DNA from 2 places in the Streptomyces sp. HP-A2021 genome. Region 2 is predicted to be linked to the other one. Evidence: riboswitches for the same ligand, from Rfam matches in the RefSeq annotation. Region 2 holds a riboswitch; the other holds the start of a gene.

Region 1 (4,343 bases), 2.1 Mb from region 2:
TTGGCGAGGTCCGCGGCGTGGGCGGCGATCTTGTAGGTGATGACGCCGGTCTTGACGTCGTCACGGTTCGGCAGGCCCAGGTGCTCCTTGGGCGTGACGTAACACAGCATGGCCGTGCCCCACCAGGCGATCATCGCGGCGCCGATGCCGGAGGTGATGTGGTCGTACGCCGGTGCGACGTCCGTGGTCAGCGGGCCGAGCGTATAGAACGGAGCTTCATCGCAGATCTCCTGCTGAAGGTCGATGTTCTCCTTGATCTTGTGCATCGGGACGTGGCCCGGGCCTTCGATCATGGTCTGTACGTTGAAACGCTTCGCGATCCGGTTGAGTTCCCCGAGAGTCCGGAGTTCGGCGAACTGCGCCTCGTCGTTGGCGTCCGCGATCGAGCCCGGCCGCAGGCCGTCGCCGAGGGAGTACGTGACGTCGTACGCGGCGAGGATCTCGCAGAGCTCCTCGAAGTTCTCGTACAGGAACGACTCCTTGTGGTGCGCGAGGCACCAGGCGGCCATGATCGAGCCGCCGCGCGAGACGATGCCGGTCTTGCGGTTGGCCGTCAGCGGCACGTACGGCAGGCGCACGCCCGCGTGGACCGTCATGTAGTCCACGCCCTGCTCGGCCTGTTCGATGACCGTGTCCTTGTAGATGTCCCAGGTCAGCTCCTCGGCCTTGCCGTCGACCTTTTCCAGGGCCTGGTAGAGCGGCACGGTGCCGATGGGCACGGGGGAGTTGCGCAGCACCCACTCGCGTGTGGTGTGGATGTTGCGGCCGGTGGACAGGTCCATGACCGTGTCGGCGCCCCAACGGGTCGCCCAGGTCATCTTCTCGACCTCCTCCTCGATGGAGGACGTCACCGCCGAGTTGCCGATGTTGGCGTTGACCTTCACCAGGAACCGCTTGCCGATGATCATCGGCTCGATCTCCGGGTGGTTGACGTTGGCCGGGAGCACCGCCCGGCCCGCCGCGATCTCGTCACGCACCACCTCGGGCGACACGTTCTCCCGGATGGCGACGTATTCCATCTCGGGCGTGATCTCGCCGCGGCGGGCGTACGCGAGCTGTGTGACGGCCTTGCCGTCCCGGCTGCGGCGCGGCTGGCGCGGCCGTCCGGGGAAGACGGCGTCGAGGTTGCGCAGGCCGCCGCGGGGTGAGGTGTGCTTGATGCCGTCGTCCTCGGGACGGACGGGGCGGCCCGCATACTCCTCGGTGTCGCCACGGGCGATGATCCAGTTCTCGCGCAGCGGCGGCAGGCCCCTGCGGACGTCGGTCTCGACGAGCGGATCGGTGTACGGGCCGGATGTGTCGTACAGCGTGACCGACTGCCCGTTGGTGAGATGCACCTGACGGACCGGCACGCGCAGGTCGGGGCGGGTGCCCTCGATGTACGCCTTGTGCCAGCCGATGGACTTCCCGGCCTCCTCGGACTGTGCGTCCTGAACGGAGGCAGGCGTGCGTGCGTCCTTGTTGGTCATGAGACCTACTCCCTACGCCGGCATTACCCGGTAACAGGTTCGGCGGTCGACGCAGCGGCTTCCGTCTGCCGACGTTCCGTGTGAAACATCACTCGACTTCGGTGATGTTTCATGTGAAACATCGCTGGGACGGAGGTCAGCGCCCTCTCAGCCCGGTGCTCCGAGCTCCCGCGTGTACAAAAGGTGCCTCCACGCTAGCGGCAATTCTGGCGCGGTGAACAGAGGGCCCCCCTCGTTCTTGCGATGATCGGTCGGTGACCACGACGCAGCGTCCTCCTTACCCACCGCCCGAACCGCCCCGCGGATCCGGCGCCGGCAACGGCAACGGCCGTGGACACGAGCACGATTTCGCCGCCGGGGGCGGGCACGGGCCTGCCCGGGGACAGACACAGGGGCACAGGCCCGGTCCCGGCAGCGGCCACAGTGCCGGTCCGGCCGGTACGTACGGTGCCGGTTCCGGAGGCTGGCACGGCCCTGGCCCCGGAGAGGGCGACAGGCCCGGCGGAGGCGACGGGTACGGGCACGGAGAAGGCGACAGGCCCGGCGGAGGCCACGGGCGCGGCGGAGACGACGGGTACGGCGAAGGACCCGGTCCGGGCGGAGGCCACGGGCACGGTGGAGGCGACGGGCACGGCGGTGGCGACGACGGGCACGGTCACGGAAACGGACCCGGCTCCGCCCCGGGCGGCGGGCACGGGCACTCGCACAGCCACAACCATGGTCCTGCCACGCCCGTCTCCATGCACTTGCGCAAGGTCATCGCGGCGGTCCTGATCCCCTTCGCCGCCGCCGTGCTGGTCGGTCTCGCCGTGCTGTGGCCGGGCGGCGCCCCGCCGCACGAGCGCACCGGCGTCGGCTTCGACCGGCAGACACAGGAGGCCTCGGTCACCAAGGTCGTGTCGGTGAGCTGCAAGGAGGCCGGCGCCTCGGGCGTCCCGCCGACCGGCGACACCTCCACCGCCGAGGGCTCCTCCGCGGTGCAGCAGGAGAACGGCACCTGCAAGCGGGCGACGATCCGGGTCGACAGCGGCAAGGACAAGGGCCGTACCTTCACCGAGATCGTCCAGCCGGACCAGTCCCGCCAGTTGCACGAGGGCCAGAAGGTCGTGGTCGCCTACGAGCCCTCCGCGCCGAAGGACCTCCAGTACTCGGTCACCGACATCAACCGCCGCCTGCCCTTGGCGCTGCTCGCCGGTATCTTCGCCCTCGCCGTCGTGGTCGTCGGGCGACTGCGGGGTGTCATGGCCCTGGTCTCGCTGGCCATCAGCTTCATGGTGCTGAACTTCTTCATCCTGCCCGCGATCCTTCAGGGCTCGAACCCGCTGCTCGTGGCGGTGGTGGGCGCGAGCGCCATCATGCTCATCGCCCTGTATCTGTGTCATGGCCTGTCCGCGCGGACCTCCGTAGCGGTGCTCGGCACCCTGATCTCGCTGCTGCTGATCGGCGTTCTCGGCTCGCTGTTCATCGACTGGGCCGCGCTCACCGGCAACACCGACGACAACACCGGTCTGATCCACGGCCTCTACCCGACGATCGACATGAGCGGTCTGCTGCTCGCCGGCGTCATCATCGGATCGCTCGGTGTGCTCGACGACGTGACGGTCACGCAGACGTCGGCGGTCTGGGAGCTGCACGAGGCCAATCCGTCCATGGGCTGGCGTGGCCTCTACCGCGCGGGGATCCGGATCGGCCGCGACCACATCGCCTCGGTCGTCAACACCCTGGTCCTCGCCTACGCGGGTGCCGCGCTGCCGCTGCTCCTGCTGTTCTCCATCGCGCAGAGCGGTGTCGGGACGGTCGCCAACAGCGAGCTGGTCGCGGAGGAGATCGTGCGCACGCTGGTCGGTTCGATCGGCCTGGTCGCCTCGGTGCCGGTCACCACGGCCCTTGCGGCACTGGTGGTCTCGGCCGACCGCCCGGGAGCGCAGCCGGCCGCGGAGGCCGCCGCTGTCCCGGCACGCGGGGGGAGGGGCCGGCGCCGTAAGCGCTGACGCCTCTCGAGCTCCGGAGCCATCTGCCCTGCCGCAGGGAAGCGTTCCTGCACGGCTCGGCGGGATCCGGTGAAGCGTTACTCCACCGTGCCGCCCGACGGGTGCCTCAGCCGGCGCCCTGTTCCGCGAGGATGCGGTCCAGGGCCTCGTCGAGATGGGCGTCGAAGTCGGCGAGCGAGCCTTCCTGGCCCAGTGGCACCAGCTTGTCGGTGCGGTCGAGGAAGGCGACCAGCGGGGCCGTCGACGACCGGAACAGCGCCTGGTCACTGCCCACCTGAAGCCGGATCAACACCTCGCCCAGCGAGTCCGGTTCGACGGGCGTGACCCGCACATCGCCCTCCCCGCACGGCCGGCCGACACCGTCGATCAGCAACTCCCGGCCGAAGGCCCACGTCACCGGGGCATCACCCGGCAAGTGGAAGGTCAGCCGGACGGCATAGGGATCACTGGTCTCATAGCGCAGCTCCACCGGAATGCGGAAGGAGAGTTCCTCGGACACGAGAAAGCTCATCATGACCTCTGCCTGTACGGACTCGCGCATCGCTAACCCCGTCATTCGCCGTGGACTGGCCGGGACCGAACCTCTGACACTTGATGGAATCTTGCTGAACGTACACAGCAGATCACAAGGAGTGAGTTTTCACATACTGATAGAGAGCGCGAGCGACCCGAGCAGACTCCCGATCTCGCTCTGCAACTGCCGGGCCGCCGGGAGCAGCCGGTGCTCCTGGTGGGCGGGCAGGGAGATGGCCATCGTCGCGGCCGTCGTGCCGAGGGTGAGCGGAATCGCCGCGCAGACGGCGCCCAGGGCGTACTCCTGACGCTCGGTCACCGGTTCCATTCGCCGCACCCGTTCGAGACGGCGCAGCAGGCTGTGGTTGTC
Region 2 (4,343 bases):
GTCGCTCCTGCCACAGCGAGAAAGACCGCCAATTCGGCCCACCACATCGCCCGTGTTGGTTGAGTTGTCACGACGTCGTTGTACACCCGTGCCACCGGGCTTACAAGGCAGTGATCACGGCGTCCTCGATCAGTGCTGGGCCGTCCCTGGGCCGTCCGAGGCCGACCAACGCTGACAGCCGACGCCCACGGGTGACCGCCCCCACCCCGCTCTGGCCTGGGCCGCCGGAGTTGATCTGCCACACTGGACGAGTTATGCCTGCACCCGGAGAACTCACTTTCGTCGCCCCGCGCGGAGCCAAGAAGCCGCCGCGGCATCTCGCCGACCTCACTCCTGCCGAGCGCAAGGAGGCCGTTGCCGCTGTCGGGGAGAAGCCGTTTCGTGCCAAGCAGCTCTCGCAGCACTACTTCGCGCGGTACGCGCACGATCCGGAGCAGTGGACCGATATTCCGGCCGGGTCGCGCGGGCGGCTGCAGGAGGCCCTGCTGCCCGAGCTGATGACCGTCGTGCGGCATCTGTCGACCGATCAGGGCACCACCCGCAAGACGCTGTGGCGGCTGTTCGACGGGACGCTCGTCGAGTCCGTGCTGATGCGCTACCCGGACCGGGTGACCATGTGCATCAGCTCGCAGGCCGGGTGCGGGATGAACTGCCCGTTCTGTGCGACCGGGCAGGCGGGGCTCGACCGGAACCTGTCCACCGCCGAGATCGTGCACCAGATCGTGGACGGTATGCGGGCGCTCAGGGACGGTGAGGTGCCGGGCGGGCCGGCTCGGCTCAGCAACATCGTGTTCATGGGCATGGGCGAGCCGCTCGCCAACTACAACCGGGTCCTCGGCTCCATCCGGCGGCTCACCGACCCCGAGCCCGACGGCCTGGGGCTGTCGCAGCGCGGGATCACCGTCTCGACGGTCGGTCTCGTCCCGGCCATCCACCGGTTCGCGGACGAGGGCCTCAAGTGCCGCCTCGCGATCTCACTGCACGCCCCCGACGACGAGCTGCGCGACACCCTCGTCCCCGTGAACACGCGGTGGAAGGTCCGGGAGGTGCTGGACGCAGGCTTCGAGTACAGCGCCAAGTCCGGGCGCCGGCTGTCCATCGAGTACGCGCTGATCCGGGACATCAACGATCAGGCCTGGCGCGGTGACCGGCTCGGGCGGATGCTCAAGGGCAGGCCCGTGCACGTGAACCTGATCCCGCTCAACCCGACGCCCGGGTCGAAGTGGACGGCTTCCCGGCCGGAGGACGAGAAGGCGTTCGTGGAGGCCATCGCGGCCCATGGTGTGCCGGTGACGATCCGGGACACCCGTGGTCAGGAGATCGACGGGGCGTGTGGCCAGCTCGCGGCCACCGAACGGTAGTCTGACCGGCGTAAGCACAACCGTATTTTCCGACACCTTCATATTCCGACAGGGGAGCGCCACAGCGCTGAGAGTGCGGCACACGGCCGCAGACCCTCCGAACCTGGCCCAGGTCATTCTGGGTAGGGAGATCGGTCATCACTCGAGCTGTTGCGCCCTGCCCGGGACCCCCAGAGATCCCGGGCAGGGCCGCGTCTTCTCCTGGTCCTCCAGGAGGAATCCAGTGAGCAACAACCTCAAGCGGCTGACAGCCGTGGCCGTCGGGCTCGGCATGGCCGGCACGCTCGCCGCGTGCGGGTCGTCCGACGGCGGCCAGGGGTCCGGCGACTCCAAGACCGTGACCCTCGTCAGCCACGACTCGTGGGCCGCCTCGAAGGACGTCATCGCGGCCTTCGAGAAGCAGTCCGGCTACAAGGTGAACGTCCTCAAGGACGGCGACGCCGGGCAGGCCGTGAACAAGGCCATCCTGACCAAGGACAACCCGCAGGGCGACGTCTTCTTCGGCGTCGACAACACGCTGCTGTCCCGCGCCCTCGACAATGGCCTGTTCCAGCCGTACGAGCCGAAGGGCGCGGACCGGATCGCGCCGGAGTACCGGGCCGACCAGGGCAAGCACCGGGTCACGCCCATCGACACGGGCGACATCTGCGTCAACTACGACAAGAAGTACTTCGCCGACCACAAGCTCGCCCCGCCGCGCAGCTTCGACGACCTGGTCAAGCCCCAGTACAAGAACCTCCTGGTCACCGAGAACGCCTCCACCTCCTCGCCCGGCCTGGGCTTCCTGCTCGGCACCGCCGCGAAGTACGGCGACGGGGGCTGGGCGGGGTACTGGAAGAAGCTCAAGGCCAACGGCGTGAAGGTCGTCGACGGCTGGGAGCAGGCCTACAACGAGGAGTTCTCCGGCTCGGCCGGCGGCAAGAAGGCCAAGGGGGACCGGCCGCTCGTCGTGTCGTACGCCTCCTCGCCGCCCGTCGAGGTCGTCTACACCGACCCGAAGCCCAGCACGGCACCGACCGGGGTCGCGCAGGGCACCTGCTTCCGGCAGGTCGAGTACGCCGGGCTGCTGAGCAACGCGAAGAACAGCAAGGGTGGCAAGGCGCTCCTCGACTTCCTGATCAGCGAGCGGTTCCAGGAGGACATGCCGCTCAACATGTACGTGTACCCGGTGCGCGAGGGCGCCCAGGTGCCGCCGGAGTTCGTGAAGTACGGGCCGCAGGCCAAGGACCCGGAGACCATGGACCCGGCGAAGATCGCCGACAACCGTGACCAGTGGGTCAAGTCGTGGACCTCGCTCGTACTGAAGTGACCGAAGCAGCCGTCCGCAAGGACCGGCGCGGGAGCGCGGCGCGGCTCGGGCTCATCGCCGTGCCCGTCGCGTTCTTCGCGGTCTTCTTCGCCTACCCCGTCGCCGCGATCGTCGCGCGCGGTCTGAAGGTCGACGGGGTCTGGCAGTTCGGGCGGCTCGGGGAGGTGCTGGCCCAGTCGGACGTCCGGCACGTCCTGTGGTTCACCACCTGGCAGGCGGTCGTCTCGACGGCGCTCACGCTGCTGGTCGCACTGCCCGGCGCGTATGTCTTCGCCCGCTTCGACTTCCGCGGCAAGCAGGTCCTGCGGGCGGTCGTGACCGTGCCGTTCGTGCTGCCGACGGTCGTCGTCGGTACGGCGTTCCTGGCGCTGGTCGGGCGCGGCGGGCTGCTCGACGAGCTGTGGGGCGTACGGCTGGACACGACGGTGTGGGCGATCCTGCTCGCGCACGTCTTCTTCAACTACGCGGTCGTCGTGCGGACCGTCGGCGGGCTGTGGGCGCAGCTCGACCCGCGGCAGGAGGAGGCCGCGCGGATGCTCGGGGCGTCGCCGCTGCGGGCCTGGCGACAGGTCACGCTGCCGGCGCTCGCGCCCGCCGTGGCCGCCGCCGCGCTCATGGTCTTCCTGTTCACCTTCACCTCCTTCGGTGTCGTCCAGATCCTCGGCGGGCCCACGTTCTCGACCCTGGAGGTGGAGATCTACCGGCAGACGTCGGAGATCTTCGACCTGTCCACGGCCGCCGTGCTGACGTTGATCCAGTTCGTCGCTGTGGGCGCGATCCTCGCCCTGCACGCCTGGACCGTACGGCGGCGGGAGAGCGCGCTGCGGCTGGTGGACCCGTCCGCGACCGCGCGCCGGCCGCGCGGCACGGGGCAGTGGGCGCTGCTGGGCGGGGTGCTCGGCACCGTCGTCGTGCTGCTCCTGCTGCCGCTCGCCGTGCTGGTGCAGCGATCTCTGGACGCATCCGGCTTCGGCTACTACCGGGCCCTGACCAGGGACGACGGCGGAGTGTTCCTGGTGGCGCCGATCGAGGCGATCGGCAATTCCCTCGAGTACGCCGTCGCCGCCACCGCCATCGCCGTGGTGATCGGCGGCCTCGCCTCCGTCGCGCTCACCCGCCGGGACGCCGGGCGGTTCGTGCGCGGCTTCGACGCGCTGCTGATGCTGCCGCTCGGGGTGTCCGCGGTGACCGTCGGCTTCGGGTTCCTGATCGCGCTGGACGAGCCGCCGCTGGATCTGAGGGCCTCGTGGATCCTGGTGCCGCTCGCGCAGGCGCTGGTCGGTGTGCCGTTCGTCGTGCGGACGATGCTGCCCGTGCTGAGGGCGGTGGACGTGCGGCTGCGGGAGGCGGCCTCGGTGCTGGGGGCCTCGCCCTGGCGGGTGTGGCGTGAGGTGGATCTGCCGATGGTGCGGCGGGCGATGCTGATCGCGGCCGGGTTCGCCTTCGCGGTGTCGCTCGGGGAGTTCGGGGCGACGGTGTTCATCGCGCGGCCCGACAACCCGACGCTGCCGGTCGCGGTGGCGCGACTGCTGGGGCGGCCAGGGGAGCTGAACTACGGCCAGGCGATGGCCCTTTCGACGATTCTGATGGTGGTGTGCGCGGTGGCCCTGCTGGTGCTGGAGAGGCTTCGCACGGACCGGAGCGGGGAGTTCTGATGCTGCTGGCCCTGGAGG

The links. A riboswitch is a leader RNA that binds a small molecule or an ion and turns the genes downstream of it on or off. The one in region 2 is predicted to bind thiamine pyrophosphate.
Region 1: linked by a shared signal. The riboswitch ahead of thiC (phosphomethylpyrimidine synthase ThiC) and the one ahead of MQE23_RS13080 (thiamine ABC transporter substrate-binding protein) in region 2 are both predicted to bind thiamine pyrophosphate.

Annotation. Positions count from the first base shown of each region.
Region 1 is NZ_CP094344.1:5,048,455-5,052,797, reverse strand. It holds gene thiC (phosphomethylpyrimidine synthase ThiC) at 1-1,469, opposite strand, end outside; TPP riboswitch at 1,462-1,651, opposite strand; gene MQE23_RS22705 (YibE/F family protein) at 1,724-3,460, shown strand; gene MQE23_RS22700 (SsgA family sporulation/cell division regulator) at 3,567-4,001, opposite strand; gene MQE23_RS22695 (IclR family transcriptional regulator C-terminal domain-containing protein) at 4,101-4,343, opposite strand, start outside.
Region 2 is NZ_CP094344.1:2,913,431-2,917,773, reverse strand. It holds gene rlmN (23S rRNA (adenine(2503)-C(2))-methyltransferase RlmN) at 255-1,361, shown strand; TPP riboswitch at 1,402-1,508, shown strand; gene MQE23_RS13080 (thiamine ABC transporter substrate-binding protein) at 1,633-2,670, shown strand; gene MQE23_RS13075 (iron ABC transporter permease) at 2,646-4,325, shown strand; gene MQE23_RS13070 (ABC transporter ATP-binding protein) at 4,325-4,343, shown strand, end outside.